Regions from separate parts of the Planococcus sp. TJ-307 genome, predicted to be linked through region 2. Evidence: riboswitches for the same ligand, from Rfam matches in the RefSeq annotation. Region 2 holds a riboswitch; the other holds the start of a gene.

Region 1 (7,864 bases), on a different contig from region 2:
CTGCAATCGGTGCAATCACTGCCAAAATGAAGCCAGTTGTGAGAAGGTACCAAAAAGCGTCGGGAATTGGCTGCGGCATAAGGGCTGACTCAACTGCCATTGGAGCAATAGACATAAGTCCACGCAATTGCAGCCAATAGATGCTGATGGAAAATGACATCACCAGCAAGGTAAGCCCGAGGACCGGGATCAGCCAGCGCGCTGTGCCCCGAAAAAAGAAAACTTCACCCAATTTCACGCCGCGCTTCTTGAAATGGTAGCGGACAAACGGCACCGGCAAGACGACATAGAAAACCAACAGCATGGCAACACCGATAAGGAGCACATTTTGAGTGACTTGCAGCAGGATGAAGATTGATACGATTGATGCCCCCAACATCCAGCCGAACATGCTCGGTTGCTTTCGTTCTTCAGACATCCCCAGCGCCGCCTTTCGTTTTAGGCTGATTGCGCTCCTGAAAGTGGAGCGAACTATTTTCTGAAATAAAACCATATGTTACTAAATGATGTTAAATCGTCGTATTAGTAATATTTTGATTTTATAATAGCATGACTTTGGATTTTTAAAAATATATACAGATTTTTTATGACTGAAGAAATCTGTTTTTATAGAAAAATAGTTTTGCAGCAAAGCCAATTAGGGAAAACATATTCAAAGAGAGTTAACTAGACATTTTTATTGGTTACTTGCGAATGAAACCAACTAATAGCTACTGAGAGGATGAGTTCACAATGGATGAAAGCACATTGAAAAAAACAAAAAATTTCACGATACTCAATCTGGTTTTCTACTTTTTAACACTTGGCGTCAATTACTTCGGATCTTCCGGATTTTTTGCTGGGAACAGTCAGAAAGACGTCTCAGACAAATACATGACGCTTATCTCGCCGGCACCTTTTACGTTTTCGATTTGGGGAGTTATCTACAGTTTACTGCTGATTACGTTGATTTATTTATTTGTGAAGAGGAAAGACAAACGTATCAGTAAGCTGGTGTTATTAATTTCTCCTTTGTTTATCGCGAGTTCCCTGTTCAATATGGGGTGGATTGTTGCTTTTTCTTATGAACAGTTAGGCGTATCAACGCTGTTGATTTTGGGCATGTTGTTTTCATTGCTTCTTATTGTGGAAAGAATTTATAAAAATCGCTTTGCTTTTCCGTCTACGTTTGCAGGTCTTAGTTTTACTTTCTACAGTTCCTGGGTGTTCATTGCAACGATTGTTAACATCTCTGCGTTTTTAGTGCAGCTGGAGTGGAACGGGTTCGGACTTTCCGATTCAATCTGGACCATGATCGTATTGGGGATTGCCATCGCCTTTGTCCTCTTTTACTTGGCCCGTTTCAAAAACGCTGCCTTTCCGATTCCCATCGCTTGGGCTTTCTTTGGAATCTATAGTGCTTATACCAGTGGACAGCTCGATCCAGCTATGTCCGCGATTATTCAAGGCATCTTGTTAACTGGCATTGCCATCTTTTTGATTGCTGTTGTGTGGAGATTTGTTAAAAATGGAAATGCTCTTTTCCCGAGACATACGGTTTAAGAGAACTCTCCAAATGAAAGTAGACAATGCCATAAGCTCGTTAAGAAATACTTGATTTTTCTAGTGGATGCAAAAAGCGCCGCTCTCTTTTTAATAAAGAGAAGCTGGCGCTTTTTTTGTTTCGGACCAATCAGTGAATATCCCGCTTTTTGAAACTGCCGCCTCTGACTTCGGCGACGTCGTAAACGGCGACAAAGGCGTTGCTGTCAATTTCGAAGATGATTTCTTTCATTTTGCTGTCTTCAAGCCGGTTGATGATGCAGGTGATTTCTTTGTATTGCTCGTTCGTGTAGGCGCCGTTGACGATATTGTACGTGGCGTTTCGTCCAAGGCGGTCGTAAATGGTTTGGACGAGAAGTTCCGGTTCCCGCGAAATAATTTTATACGTCTTCGAGCCACTGAATCCTTCTTCGACCAGATGAATCACTTTGGATGCGATAAAATAAGCAATTCCGGAAAGGAACGCGCCTTGCAAGCCGAAGACGAAGGAAACGATGATAAAGACGAATATGTTCAGGAACAAGATCATGTCACTTGTCCCGAATGGCAATTTGCGTGACAGCAGCACGGCTAGCATGTCGATGCCGTCAAGCGCACCGCCGTTTCGCAGCGCAACCCCCATGCCAAAACCGATGATGATTCCGCCAATAACGGTAATCAATAAAGTGTCGCCCTCAATAATAGGCGGGATATGGTGCATGAGAGTCGTCGCATAGGCGAGGGAAGCAATGCCAATAGTGGAGTAAATGGCGAAGCTTTTCCCGATTTGCTTATATCCCAAATAGACAAAGGGAATATTCAAGACTGCAATCAGCACGCCCAGTGGCATGCCGAATAATTGGGAGCCAACAATGCTGATGCCCGTGATGCCGCCATCTGATACATTATTCGGAATCAAGACAGCTTCAAGGCCATATGCAGTAACAAACGCACCAATGATAATGGCCAGTGCCCGTAAAACTAATTTTCCTTTATTTGCTTTTCGTTTTGTAGATGGCATACTCATTCTCTTCCTCTTTTCTGTAGTTGCCCAGCTGATCTTTTTCACTCTAATTATTAAATATAATCCTTTTATTGCTATTTTAGTAGAGCAAATTTAGAAGAAGTCGTCTGCCAAAATGAATCTTCATCAAGTATCGCTTTTTAGGGTATAGGTAAGTATCCAACATTCGGTAGACTATACCTATTTAAATGAGGAGGCTAAACGATGAACATCGGAATCATCGGCACAGGAAATATCGCCACGTATTTATTGGAACAGGTGAATACCAACAAGGTAGCCAAAGAAAGAAGAATAACGGCAGTTTTTGGCCGCAACCAGCAAGCGGGCCGCCGTTTGCATGAACAGTTTGGGGTCGATTTCCATACAGATATTCACAAATTCTTAGAGACGCCGATTGATCTCGTCGTGGAGGCAGCGACTGTGGAAGCTGCTCATCTTTACGTGAAAGAGATCGTTGCCCATCAAAAAGACCTCGTCGTCAGCAGTATCGGCGTCTTTAAAGATGCCGCTCTTCTGACTGATGTTAAAGCTATGGCTGAGTCTAGCGGAACACAGGTTTTCCTGCCTTCCGGTGCAATTGGTGGACTGGACATCCTGCAATCGGCGAAAGCAGCTGGTGGCTTGGAGCGGGTTCAGCTTACGACACGGAAATCACCCGCATCGCTTGGGATTCAAGCAGAGCAAGAGAAAGTACTATTTGAAGGTTCTGCAGATGAAGCCGTTGAAAAATTCCCGAAAAACGTCAACGTCGCGATGACACTCGCACTTGCGGGAATCGGTATCGAGAAAACGACAGTGCGCATCATTGTCGACCCGGCTATGGAACGGAATACGCACACAATTGAAGCAGAAGGGGACTTCGGGAAACTGCAGCTGCAAGTGGAAAACAATCCGATGCCGAGCAACCCGAAGACGAGCCTTCTCGCTGCGTTGAGTATTTTAGCTGTATTACAGAATAAAGATGGGGCATTGAGAATCGGCAACTGAGTTGGACAGTGAGCTGAAGCCGAACACCTATTTTATACTTTTAAGAACGTAAATGAAGTAAATCAACCGAAAAAAGCCCAACGCAAAGACTGCGTTGGGCTTTCCAAGTCACTCCCCAAAAATTTCTTCAGAAACTTCCACGATATACCGCAGTTTGTCCCATTGTTGCTGTTCGGTGAGGATATTGCCGTGGTGGGTGGAGGCAAATCCGCATTGCGGGCTGATGCAGAGCTGTTCGAGCGGGACATATTGAGCTGCTTCTGCGACGCGAGCTTTGATGGTTTCTTTGTCTTCAAGTTCGCCGTTTTTCGAAGTGAAGACACCAAGCACCACGCGTGGGCCGCCGGCTGGGATATGTTCCAGCGGCTGGAAGCTGCCGGAACGTCCGTCGTCGTATTCCAGGAAAAAGCCATCGACTTGTTCTTTGGCGAAAAGTGTTGGCGCAATGAGCGCGTAGCTGCCTTCAAATGCCCAATCGGATTGATAGTTGCCGCGGCATAGGTGGGTCGTGATCGCCAAATCTTCTGGCTGATCTTTCAAAACGGCGTTGGTAACGCGCAATGCCAGGTCGATCAAGTAATCCCGGTTGTATTGTCCGTCATTGAACGGAATGTCGGGTGATGACAATCCTGCAATATAGACATCGTCAATTTGAATATAGCGGGCACCTGCAGCGTAGAATGCTTGGAAGGCATCGCGGTAAACTTGGATGATGTCTGTTGCATAATCTTCAAGATCCGGATAAATGCGCTCATTGCGAATGCCTTGGTTGAAAAATTGGTTTGGGCTTGGAATGGTCAGCTTCGGAATAGCACGGCCCCCAACGATTTCTTTAAATTCAATGAAGTCTTGGATGAATGGGTGATTTTCATTGAAGGTGGCTTTGCCGGTATTGCGGACATCGTAAGCTTCCGTTTCTACATTTTTGAATTGATAGCCTTTTTCCGGCGTGTATCCTTCAAATCCGTGAATCTCTGCCATGAAATCAGTGTGCCAGAAGGTGCGGCGAAATTCGCCGTCTGTCACAGCTTTCAGGCCGACTTCAATTTGTTTGTCGACGATGTGCTTGATTTCAGTTGTTTCGATGGCTCTTAATTGTTCTGCCGTAATGCGGCCATCTTTAAACTCTTTTCTTGCCTGATGGATGCTGTCCGGGCGGAGCAAGCTTCCTACGTGATCTGCTTTGAAGGGCGCTTTATTGACTCGTTTCGTTGGATCGGTGATTGGATTGGCCATGTTGCATTCCCACTTTCGGTTTTTAGTTTTTAGTTAACGTGCGATCTTCCCAAATAAAAAATGGGACTTTCTTCAAAAAGAAGAAAGCCCCATGTATGGAAATGCATTCTTCTTATCTTCTAGGCTCTAACACCTATTGGAAGTAGCACCTTATCCTGTAACAGAATGGTTGCTGAGACATCACAGGGCCAAATCCCTCCGTCTCTCTTGATAAGAAATAGATTATTAAGTTAATGGTTTGTCGATGTGTTACACAATAAAGCAATTTCCAGATAAATGCAAGAAAATGTACATCCTGTTTTTTCTATTGTAAAAAATTCAATCAATGATGATGGCCTTTCCTTGTTCACGCAACGCCTTTAACGATGCCCGCATGGTGCTAAGTTGTTCATCGGTATGCCGTTCCCAGACACCGAGCTCTGCGATTACTTTAAGAGGCGATTGGGAACGGTAAGAGCGTGTTGGATTGCCTGGAAATCGCTTGTTGGTTAAATTCGGATCATTCTCAAAATCACCTACTGGTTCTACAAGGTAAATTCTCTCTTTGGCAGTAGAAGCCGCTAGTTCGGCACCCCATTTGGCGGCTTCCAATGTTGCCGTGAAATAGATGTAATTGGATTTTTTGTTCTGGTAATTGGACGGATGCTGCGCCTGCAATAAATCCCCAATCTTCAATTCCGCTTTTGTCCCATGAAAGAAAGGACCTGGATCTAAAACCTCTTTTGTTTCATTCATATTGATCTGCCTCCGTTGTTTCTATCGCTTTTCCTGATAAGTTGCCCGAGTCCCGGAAGACAGTGCCAACAGCTCCAGCAATTGGTCCACCACTCTTTTTCGCGTATCAAAGTCGAACGGTTCGCCGCATGGCCGTCCCATTTTAAAGTGGACGTGGAGGGTGCGGGGAGCGCCGACTTTGTCGGTAATTTCCGGGAACAAAGTGACCATGGCGGTTGGGATATGTGAAGCTTCTAAAGCCCGGGCATACAGCCCAAGCACGTTATGGCAAGATCCTCAGCCAGGCACCAAGAGCGCGGCGTCAATTCCTTCGTTATGGAACAATTCGACCACTTTGGGAATGAAATCTTTCTCGGCTGTCGTCGTGTCCAAGATGCCGCCGTTCAATCCAATGTGGATGTCCGAAACACCCCCAATTTTTCCATCGACTGCAGCGTCCTTTAACTGGTGGAGCGGGAAGACGATGGACGGATCGGCTTTGGCGAACTTTGTGTCGAAGTAAAGGTGCGTCACTGTCAACTCCTGCTCTGCGGCGTCTGCCGGGACGATCCGAAATGAAGGATCTCCCGCTGGATTGTCCACATCAAACGGCTCGTCTGATTTTAGGTGGACACCGGCAGTTGACACCAGTGCTACTTTGCATTGGTCCAATGGTTTTGGCAAAACGGCTTCAGGCAAGTTGTTGTTTTCTGTCATATGGCTCATGGTGAATTTCTGGTAGGCAGTCGTGAAATTGCTGGAAAACGTCCGGGACAATTTCGATTTGAGTCGGGTTTTCATTTTCATGTCAGCCATTCCTCCAGTTCAAAGAGTCTATTGGATAATATTCGGTGGCAGCGCAGAAATTCCTGTACAAATGCTGTGCATTCTAGAGCACGGCAAAACAAAATTTTAGATCCGAATAGCTAATGCTAAATGCAAAACAACCGCGTCCTGGAATTCAGATGGGTCCAACCCAGTAATGTCCAGAATCTTTTTCAGGCGATAGCTTAGGGTGTGGCGATGAATCTTTAACCGGGCAGCAGTTTCTGCATGGCTTTGATTAGCGGCAAAGTATGCTGTCAGTGTTTCACATAAAGGTTCACTCAAACCCGCTAAGATTCTGCCAGTGAATTTGGCGAGTTCATCTTGAGAATTCCGCTTTAGAAGCGCCATCAATTCCACGTCTTCAAAATAAATCAGCTGCTGGCCGGGGGTGCCAAAGTCCAAGGCATTGCGCGCGGCCAAATAAGATGTTCGGATATCAAAAATGCTGTCGACGGCTACGCCGACTCCGATTCTTCCAGGGGCACTTTTCTGCAGAAAATGAAGTAAATTGTACAGTTCTTCTTCCATTAGGGATGGCTCTTCATTCGCCACCAACAGGAAAATCTCATTCAGCTGTGAGTGTCCAGCGACGACAGTTTGGTTTTGAAAATGCCCTTCCAGCTGTTCGATGATCCGGTGGGAAGGAGAAGGCGGCTTTTTCAATTCAATCAGCAGTGTGACAAAAGACATTTTGTTTTCGAACCCCATTTGGAAAATCCGTTCACGAACAGCCGCAGACAAAGGTTTGCCGCTTGTCAGTTCTTCGAAAATCAACTCATTGCGCTTGCGGTTCCATTCGATGTGGGAGGTGATGAGCGACTGGTGGACCATCATTTCTGTGGTCAGTTGAACAAGTGTAGAAATTTCTTTTAATTCTTCCGGATTGCCGGTGATTCCGATGACGCCGACCAGCTTTCCTTGAAAATGGATCGGCATATTGATGCCAGGTTTTACACCGTGCCATTCCGCCAAATTGGCTTCTGTGATGGAGAGGGTTTCGCCGCTTTTGGCAACGTGCACTGCACCTTCATGAATTTTTTCGATCCGTTCCGCTTCACCTGACGCCAAAATCATGCCATTGGGATCCATGACGTTCAAATTGCGGTTCAGGCGGATCATGGTTTGTTCGACAATTTCTTCTGCTAGTTGTCTTGTAATCATAAATGCGCCCCTTGGTATATATATTCTAAATATTTCGATAAAAAATATGTACACTCAGTATAATGTATCTCCAACTTCTTTTCATTATAATTTTATGTAAGCGCTTTAATAAAGCGGCAAGGAGGTTTTGGCAATGAAAATCATGATAGCCCCCGATTCTTTTAAAGGCAGCTTGTCTGCCATGGAAGCAGCGCAGGCAATGGAAAGGGCCATACAAGAACTAGACATCGGAGCGGAAATCGTTTTGATGCCGGCAGCGGATGGCGGGGAAGGTACGATGAGTACGATGGTGGAAGCGACTGGCGGAAAATTGGTCGCTCACCAGGTTCAGGATCCAATCGGGCGGACCGTTTCCGCCTGTTATGGAATTCTTGGGGACGGCAGAACCTGCGT
Region 2 (7,864 bases):
GCGGCGGCGCAGAAGTCGCGCTGCCGGCAGCGCATATTCAAGCTTCGATGGAAACGTATATGGGACTTGTAGAAGCAGGTGTTGGGCTGATTCCTGGCGGCGGCGGAAACAAAGAATTGTACATGAAACAGCTGAAAGGCTTGCCGCACGGTGTAACCGTTGACTACCAAAACATCGCCAGCAAAGTGTTCGAATCGATTGCGATGGCCAAAGTATCCACTTCAGCTGAAGAAGCGCGTGAAAACAACTTCCTGAATTTTGTGGACGGCATCAGCGTCAACAGCGATCACTTGATTTACGACGCCAAACAGGCAGCTTTGTCACTTTATGAAAATGGCTACCAAGCGCCTTTGCGTGAAAAAGTTCCCGTTACCGGAGAACCGGGCTACGCGACTTTATTACTGGGAGCAGAAGGCATGTTCAGTTCCGGCTATATCAGCGAATACGATTTAAAAATCGCTAAAAAGTTGGCATTTGTTTTGTCTGGAGGAAAAGTTCCGTACGGCACGAAAGTGGATGAGCAATACCTACTGGACCTGGAGCGCCAGGCATTCTTAAGCCTTGTGGCTGAACCGAAAACACAGCAGCGCATGCAGCATATGCTGGTCAAAGGAAAACCGTTACGCAATTAATCGTTGATGATAAAAGGAGGAAATTTACATGCGTGAAGCAGTAATCGTGGCCAGTGCTCGAACACCGGTCGGAAAAGCGACAAGAGGTTCGTTGGCGACTGTACGTCCGGATGATTTCGGCGCATTGGTTGTCAGAGAAACGCTACAGCGGGCAGGCGGATACGATGGGCCAATAGATGATTTAATTATGGGCTGTGCCATGCCGGAAGCAGAGCAAGGCATGAACATCGCCCGCAATATCGGAGCACTTGCAGGATTGCCGGATACGGTATCAGCCGTTACCGTCAACCGCTTTTGTTCTTCAGGATTGCAGTCGATCGCTTATGCAGCAGAACGCATCATGGTTGGTTCAGCCGAAGCGATCATTGCAGGCGGTGTGGAATCAATGAGCATGGTGCCGATGATGGGCAACGTCATTCGCCCCAATGCAAAATTAGCGGAAACAGCACCTCAATACTATATGAGCATGGGTCACACGGCAGAGCAGGTGGCGACACAATACGGCATCAGCCGTGAAGACCAGGATGCATTTTCAGTCCGTTCGCACGAAAAAGCGGCAGCGGCTATTGCAGCCGGCAACTTTGACGAAGAAGTCGTTCCAGTCGAAGTAACCAAACGATATGTAGACGACCACAATAAATACCAGGAGAAATCCTTTATGTTCGAAATGGATGAAGGCGTCCGCCACGGCACCAGCATTCAAACTTTGAATAAATTGCGCTCGGCCTTCTCAGCACGCGGAACAGTTACAGCCGGAAACTCTTCGCAGACTTCAGATGGTGCCGGTGCGTTGCTGGTGATGGACCGTGAAAAAGCGGAAGCACTCGGGTTAAAGCCCATCGCTAAATTCCGTTCATTCGCAACAGGCGGCGTACCGCCGGAAGTTATGGGAATTGGTCCTGTCGTCGCTATTCCAAAAGCCTTAAAACTGGCTGGATTAACAATTGAAGACATTGATGTCTGGGAATTAAACGAAGCCTTCGCCTCGCAATCGCTGGGTGTCATCCGAGAACTGGGCTTGGATATCGACAAAGTCAACTTTAACGGAGGAGCCATTGCACTGGGCCATCCGCTGGGTGCGACAGGCTCCATCCTGACAATCCGCATGATGAGTGAATTAAAACGCCAAGGCAAACAGTTCGGCGTGGTCACGATGTGTATCGGTGGCGGAATGGGTGCAGCAGGCGTCTTTGAAATGTTGTAGAAATGAATTTGATAATTAAATTTTAAGTCAGATCTGGAAAAGTCGCAGCTTTCTATACATTCTTGTTAGTTTCGAACTGCACTCTAGTAGAGAGTGAAGAAATAGAAATTAGTTAGAGATGTGTTTTATTAGCGTCGGCGCGTCCAGGTAGGCGAAGCAAGGAGATAGGTGTACTTTACCTGGCTTCTTGCGGGAGTCATGCCCAAAGCGACCGAAGCGGATTAGAAGTGATCATTTAAGCTCAACTTAAACACATTCATAAAGCAATTAAAAAATAGGAGGAATACAAAATGGAACAATCAAAAACATTGATAAAAGGCGGTAGTTTTTTAATCGAAGACGCGGATCTGTCACGTGTGTTCACACCGGAAGATTTCACGGAAGAACAAAAAATGATCGCAAAATCTACGGAAGACTACGTGAATACCGAAGTCATGCCAGTCGTTGAAAACTTGGAGAACCATGAGTTTGAACACTCAGTTCGTCTATTGAAAACAGCTGGAGAACTTGGCCTTTTGGGTGCAGATGTACCGGAACAATACGGCGGCTTAGGCTTGGACAAAATCGCTTCAGCGTTGATTGCTGAGAAAATGTCTAAAGCAGGCGGCTTCTCAATCACTCACGGCGCACATGTCGGCATTGGATCATTGCCAATCGTTCTGTTCGGCAACGAAGAACAAAAGCAAAGCTACTTGCCTCGCTTAGCAACAGGTGAAATGATCGCAGCTTATGCATTGACTGAGCCAAGCTCAGGATCAGATGCACTTGGTGCGAAAACGGTAGCCAAACTGAACGAAGCAGGCACGCATTACGTCTTGAACGGCGAAAAGCAATGGATCACCAATGCTGGGTTTGCAGATGTCTTCGTAGTTTATGCAAAAATTGACGGCGACAAATTCTCGGCCTTTATTGTAGAACGCGAATATCCAGGTGTTTCTGTTGGACCGGAAGAAAAGAAAATGGGCATTAAGTCGTCTTCTACACGCACCTTGGTTTTGCAGGACGCAGAAGTTCCTGTGGAAAACCTATTGGGCGAAGCGGGACGCGGACACATTATTGCGTTTAACATCTTGAACATTGGTCGTTACAAATTGGGTGTCGGCACAATTGGTGCATCGAAACGCGCCATGGAATTGACAATTCCTTATACAAACCAGCGTCAGCAGTTCAAGACGCCGATTTCTTCCTTCAATTTGACGCGCGAGAAATTGGCAACGATGGCTTCTAAATTGTATGCTGTTGAAAGTTCTGTGTACCGCACAGTTGGGTTGTTCGAAGACCGCATGAGCGGATTTACGGATGAGCAGCAGGCAGACGGAAAATTAGTGGCTGACTCGATCGCTGAATTTGCAGTGGAGTGCTCACTGAATAAATTCTTTGGCACGGAAACCTTGGATTACATCGTCGATGAAGGTGTTCAATTACACGGAGGATACGGCTTTATGCAGGAATACGAAATCGAGCGCATTTACCGCGATTCACGCATCAACCGTATTTTTGAAGGCACCAATGAAATCAACCGCTTGCTAGTACCAGGAACATTGCTTCGTAAAGCGATGAAAGGCGAATTGCCGTTGTTGCAGCACGCACAGCAGCTTCAAGAAGAGCTGTTGATGATGATGCCAGAAGAAGTCGGCACAGAAGCGCTGGCCCAAGAAAAATACTTGGTGAAAAATGCTAAGAAGATCGCTTTGCTGGCGGCCGGTCTTGCCGCTCAGACTTACGGGACAAAACTGGAAGCGGAGCAGGAAGTTTTAGTCAACATCGCAGATATTGTCAGCAGCGTCTTTGCGATGGAGTCGGTCGTATTGCGTACAGAAAAAGCAATCGCTGCTTCAGGCGAAGAAAAGGCCAAGCAGAAACTATTGTATACGCAGATTTATTGCCAAGAAGCATTCGACCAGATCGAAAGAGATGCGAAAGAAACATTGATCGCAGCCATCGAAGGCGACAACCAACGTATGATGCTTTCTGCATTGCGTAAATTGACTCGTTCAACGCCTTACAATGTCATTGCGAAAAAACGCGAAGCGGCTGTCAAGCTGATCGATGTCGAAAAATACGTTGTGTAATAGCTTTCTCAATACAGGCTAACTCAGTAAATCTGGGTTGGCCTGTTTTTTTGTCGTCGACCGTTTGGGTTCTTTTTGGTAAGCTTGAAAAAAGGGGGTTCTAACTTGATTACCTATTATGCTTATCCAAAATGCACAACGTGCCGAAAAGCGAAAAGCTGGCTGGAAAAAAACGGTGTCGAATATAACGAAATTCACATTGCAGAAAATCCGCCAACAAAAGAACAATTGACAGAGATTTACCAGGCAAGCGGGGTGGAGTTGAAGAAATTTTTCAACACGAGCGGCTTGGTCTATCGTTCACTGAGCTTGAAAGACAAGCTGTCAGACATGACCGAAGAACAGCAGCTGGAATTATTGGCTTCAGACGGGATGCTGATCAAGCGTCCGCTTGCTTGGGACGGCAAACAGGTGACACTGGGCTTTAAAGAAGAGGACTACCGGACGAGCTGGTTATAAAGGCTGCGTCATCTTGTGTTTCACGGCTGTTTATGTCAAACTGAACATGAATGAACTACATAATTTGGAGGGGTCAAGATGAGCACACCAGCAGAACTTCGTTATTCAAAAGAACACGAATGGGTCAAAATCGAAGATGGCAATGCGCGTATCGGAATTACTCATTTCGCACAGGCTGAATTGGGAGATATCGTTTTTGTTGAGCTTCCGCAAGTTGGCGAAGAACTGAAAAAAGATCAGCCCTTCGGCAGCGTAGAATCTGTTAAAACGGTTTCGGAACTATACGCACCTATCAGCGGAAAAGTAGTTGAGGTCAACTCTGAGCTTGAAGACAGCCCGGAATTCGTCAACGAATCTCCTTACGAGCAAGCTTGGATGGTGGTTATCGAAGCCCCTTCTGAAGAAGAAGTCAACGAACTGATGACTGCAGACCAATACAAAGAAATGACAAACGAGTAAACTTTGGAAAGCGCCTATGCCTAGGCGCTTTTTTGTTTTTTTCTCCCCGAATAGAATTGGAAAAAATGCTGAAACGGCCCAAGGAAAGAAATAGGGTTCTATGGCGTCAAGGTGATATTCTTGAAACTATTGAATTAATTAGTATAGTTGAGTAATAGGACTTTTCTTATTCTATATTCGATGGGGTGAATGTTTATGGGAAAGGTGATTGTGGTGGAGGGAATCAGCGACAAGTCGAGGATTGCGCCGCTCATTGCAGAACCCGTGACGATTCTTTGCACAAATGGTACAGTAAGTGCATCGCGGCTTGAAGAATTATTATTGCCTTACGAAGATCAGGATATTATCATATTGGTGGATGCCGATTCTTCAGGAGAAAAGTTGCGGAAGTTAGTCAAACGTGAATTCCCGGAAGCCCGCCATTTCTATGTGAATCGCAGCTACAAGGAAGTTTCAACGACACCGCTTCGCATTTTGATGGATGTGCTGATTGCAGCGAATGTCCGGGTCAACAAGCTATTGATAGAGGGATGAAGAAGATGAAAGAATGGACACATAAAGAATGGATCAAAGAAAAAAACACAAAACGGACCACTGCGTTTTATTTATATACGCCGATGTGCGGGACTTGCCAGGTCGCTTCAAAGATGTTGACAGTCGTCACAGAACTGCTGCCGGATCTTGAAATCGGCAAAGCCAACTTGAATTATGTCCAAGAAATTGCAGGCTTATACCAAGTGGAAAGTGTGCCGTGCCTGCTAATTACGGAGAATGGCAAAATTGAGGAAAAGATTTATGCTTTCCATTCGGTCCCATATTTATATGATAAGTTGAAATCTGTTGACGAATTTAGCACGTCATGGTAAATTGAGATTCTGATAAAATAATTTCATATCAAAACTCTTATTAAGAGTGGTGGAGGGAAGTGCCCTATGAAGCCCGGCAACCGTCATGAAAATGAAATGGTGCCAAATCACACGAAGCGAAAGCTTTGGAAGATGAGAGATTGGTTTCCGTATAATATACGTTTGCCCTTCTGCTCAGTTCTGCGCGGAAGGGTTTTTTATTTTTAGAATCTAGGGGTGTTCAAGAGATGATTGAGTTAAAAAAAGTAACGAAAAAATTCGATACAGGCAAAGCAGTTCTTACAGCTGTTGACGGAGTCGATTTATCCATTTCCGATGGTGAAATCTTCGGCATTATCGGGTACAGCGGAGCTGGTAAAAGTACGTTGATCCGGTTGTTGAACGGTTTGGAAAAACCAACTTCAGGAACAGTCGAAATTAACGGGCAGACGATCACAGCGATTAAAGGTGGAGAATTGCGCAAGGCCCGCCAAAAAGTCAGCATGATTTTCCAGCATTTCAACTTGTTATGGTCTCGAACAGTAAGAGAGAATATCGAGTTCCCGCTCGAGATTGCCGGAGTGGCAAAAGCACAGCGGGGCAACCGAGTTCAAGAGTTGATCGAACTGGTTGGATTGACTGGCCGTGAAAACGCGTATCCATCGGAACTTTCAGGCGGACAGAAACAGCGCGTCGGCATTGCCCGGGCACTGGCGAATGATCCGGAAGTCTTGTTGTGTGACGAAGCAACATCTGCACTCGATCCAGAAACAACCGATGCCATCCTGGATCTGCTGGTGGACATCAACAAACGATTGGGTTTGACCATTGTGTTAATCACTCATGAAATGCATGTAATCCGCAAGATTTGCCATCGTGTGGCGGTCATGGAAGGCGGCCGGGTGGTTGAACTTGGCGATGTTCTGAATGTTTTCCAATCGCCGAAAGAAGAAATCACGAAACGTTTTGTGGCACAGGTTACCGATTCCGGTGATTCGCACGAAACCATCAAAAATCTTCGGGAATTGTATCCGACAGGCGAGTTGGTAAAATTGGTCTTTGTTGGAGACCAAACTGAACAGCCGATTCTGACAAAGTTGATCCGCAGCCATGCAGTGGAAGTCAACATTGTTCAAGGCAATATCTCGCACACACAGCGCGGGGCATATGGAACGTTGATCCTGCAATTGAAAGGTTCAGCAGCAGAAATTGAAGAAGCACTGGCATTCCTTCGGTTAGAAGATGTCCAAGCGGAGGTGATGCACAATGATTGAATCATTATTCCCGAACGTCGATTGGGACAATATGTGGGAAGCCACTATTGAAACACTTTACATGACGGCATTGTCCACAGTATTTACATTTGTTATTGGATTGGCTCTTGGTATTTTGCTGTTTTTGACAGCGCCAAAGCAATTATGGGCAAACAAAGTCGTCAACTGGCTGACAGGGGCATTCGTGAATATTTTCCGCTCGATTCCCTTTATCATCCTGATTATCTTATTGATTCCGTTTACGTTATTCTTGATGGGCTCTATTCGTGGACCCAACGCTGCATTGCCGGCATTGATCATCGGATCAGCTCCATTTTATGCACGCATGGTGCTGATTGCCTTGAAAGAAATTGATAAAGGGGTCATCGAAGCTGCCCGTTCTATGGGCGCGACAACCGGCACCATCATTTGGAAAGTCCTGTTGCCTGAATCGAAACCGGCTTTAATTTCCGGAATCACGGTGACGGCCATTGCATTAGTCGGTTACACGGCAATGGCTGGCATCATTGGCGCAGGCGGCCTTGGGACTTTGGCTTTCTTGGACGGGTTCCAGCGCAGCCGGGAAGATGTCACGTTAATGGCAACGATCTTAATTTTGATCATCGTCTTCGTTATTCAATTTATAGGTGATTGGGTGACAACTAAGTCAGACAAACGATAGCAGCGGATTTTCCGTACTATATAAAAACACATGAAAAGGGAGAGAGTCAGATGAAGAAATTTGTAGCAGGAACAGCACTAACAGCTTTAGTACTCGCAGGATGCGGAAATGGCGGGGCAAGCGAAGAAGAAGAATCGAGCACATTGCGCGTTGGCGCTTCGAACGTGCCCCACGCTGAAATTTTAGAACAGGCACAACCGATTCTAGAAGAGCAGGGCATTGAACTTGAAATTGAAACATACCAGGATTACATCCTGC

What was found. A riboswitch is a leader RNA that binds a small molecule or an ion and turns the genes downstream of it on or off. The one in region 2 is predicted to bind S-adenosylmethionine.
Region 1: linked by a shared signal. The riboswitch ahead of AC4EHK_RS12680 (5-methyltetrahydropteroyltriglutamate--homocysteine S-methyltransferase) and the one ahead of AC4EHK_RS16840 (methionine ABC transporter ATP-binding protein) in region 2 are both predicted to bind S-adenosylmethionine.

What each region holds. Positions count from the first base shown of each region.
Region 1 covers NZ_JBZDOJ010000003.1:215,286-223,149, reverse strand. Annotated here, with positions in the region: gene AC4EHK_RS12700 (CPBP family intramembrane glutamic endopeptidase) at 1-418, opposite strand, end outside; gene AC4EHK_RS12695 (TspO-related membrane protein) at 733-1,542, shown strand; gene AC4EHK_RS12690 (YitT family protein) at 1,673-2,548, opposite strand; gene nadX (aspartate dehydrogenase) at 2,750-3,532, shown strand; gene AC4EHK_RS12680 (5-methyltetrahydropteroyltriglutamate--homocysteine S-methyltransferase) at 3,641-4,768, opposite strand; SAM riboswitch class I at 4,878-4,985, opposite strand; gene arr (NAD(+)--rifampin ADP-ribosyltransferase) at 5,087-5,503, opposite strand; gene AC4EHK_RS12670 (hypothetical protein) at 5,525-5,764, opposite strand; gene AC4EHK_RS12665 (glycine/sarcosine/betaine reductase selenoprotein B family protein) at 5,780-6,289, opposite strand; gene AC4EHK_RS12660 (CdaR family transcriptional regulator) at 6,395-7,471, opposite strand; gene AC4EHK_RS12655 (glycerate kinase) at 7,605-7,864, shown strand, end outside.
Region 2 covers NZ_JBZDOJ010000005.1:158,104-165,967, forward strand. Annotated here, with positions in the region: gene AC4EHK_RS16805 (3-hydroxyacyl-CoA dehydrogenase/enoyl-CoA hydratase family protein) at 1-632, shown strand, start outside; gene AC4EHK_RS16810 (acetyl-CoA C-acetyltransferase) at 661-1,836, shown strand; gene AC4EHK_RS16815 (acyl-CoA dehydrogenase FadE) at 2,127-3,908, shown strand; gene AC4EHK_RS16820 (arsenate reductase family protein) at 4,014-4,367, shown strand; gene gcvH (glycine cleavage system protein GcvH) at 4,446-4,826, shown strand; gene AC4EHK_RS16830 (toprim domain-containing protein) at 5,022-5,360, shown strand; gene AC4EHK_RS16835 (thioredoxin family protein) at 5,366-5,692, shown strand; SAM riboswitch class I at 5,727-5,831, shown strand; gene AC4EHK_RS16840 (methionine ABC transporter ATP-binding protein) at 5,920-6,945, shown strand; gene AC4EHK_RS16845 (methionine ABC transporter permease) at 6,938-7,606, shown strand; gene AC4EHK_RS16850 (MetQ/NlpA family ABC transporter substrate-binding protein) at 7,657-7,864, shown strand, end outside.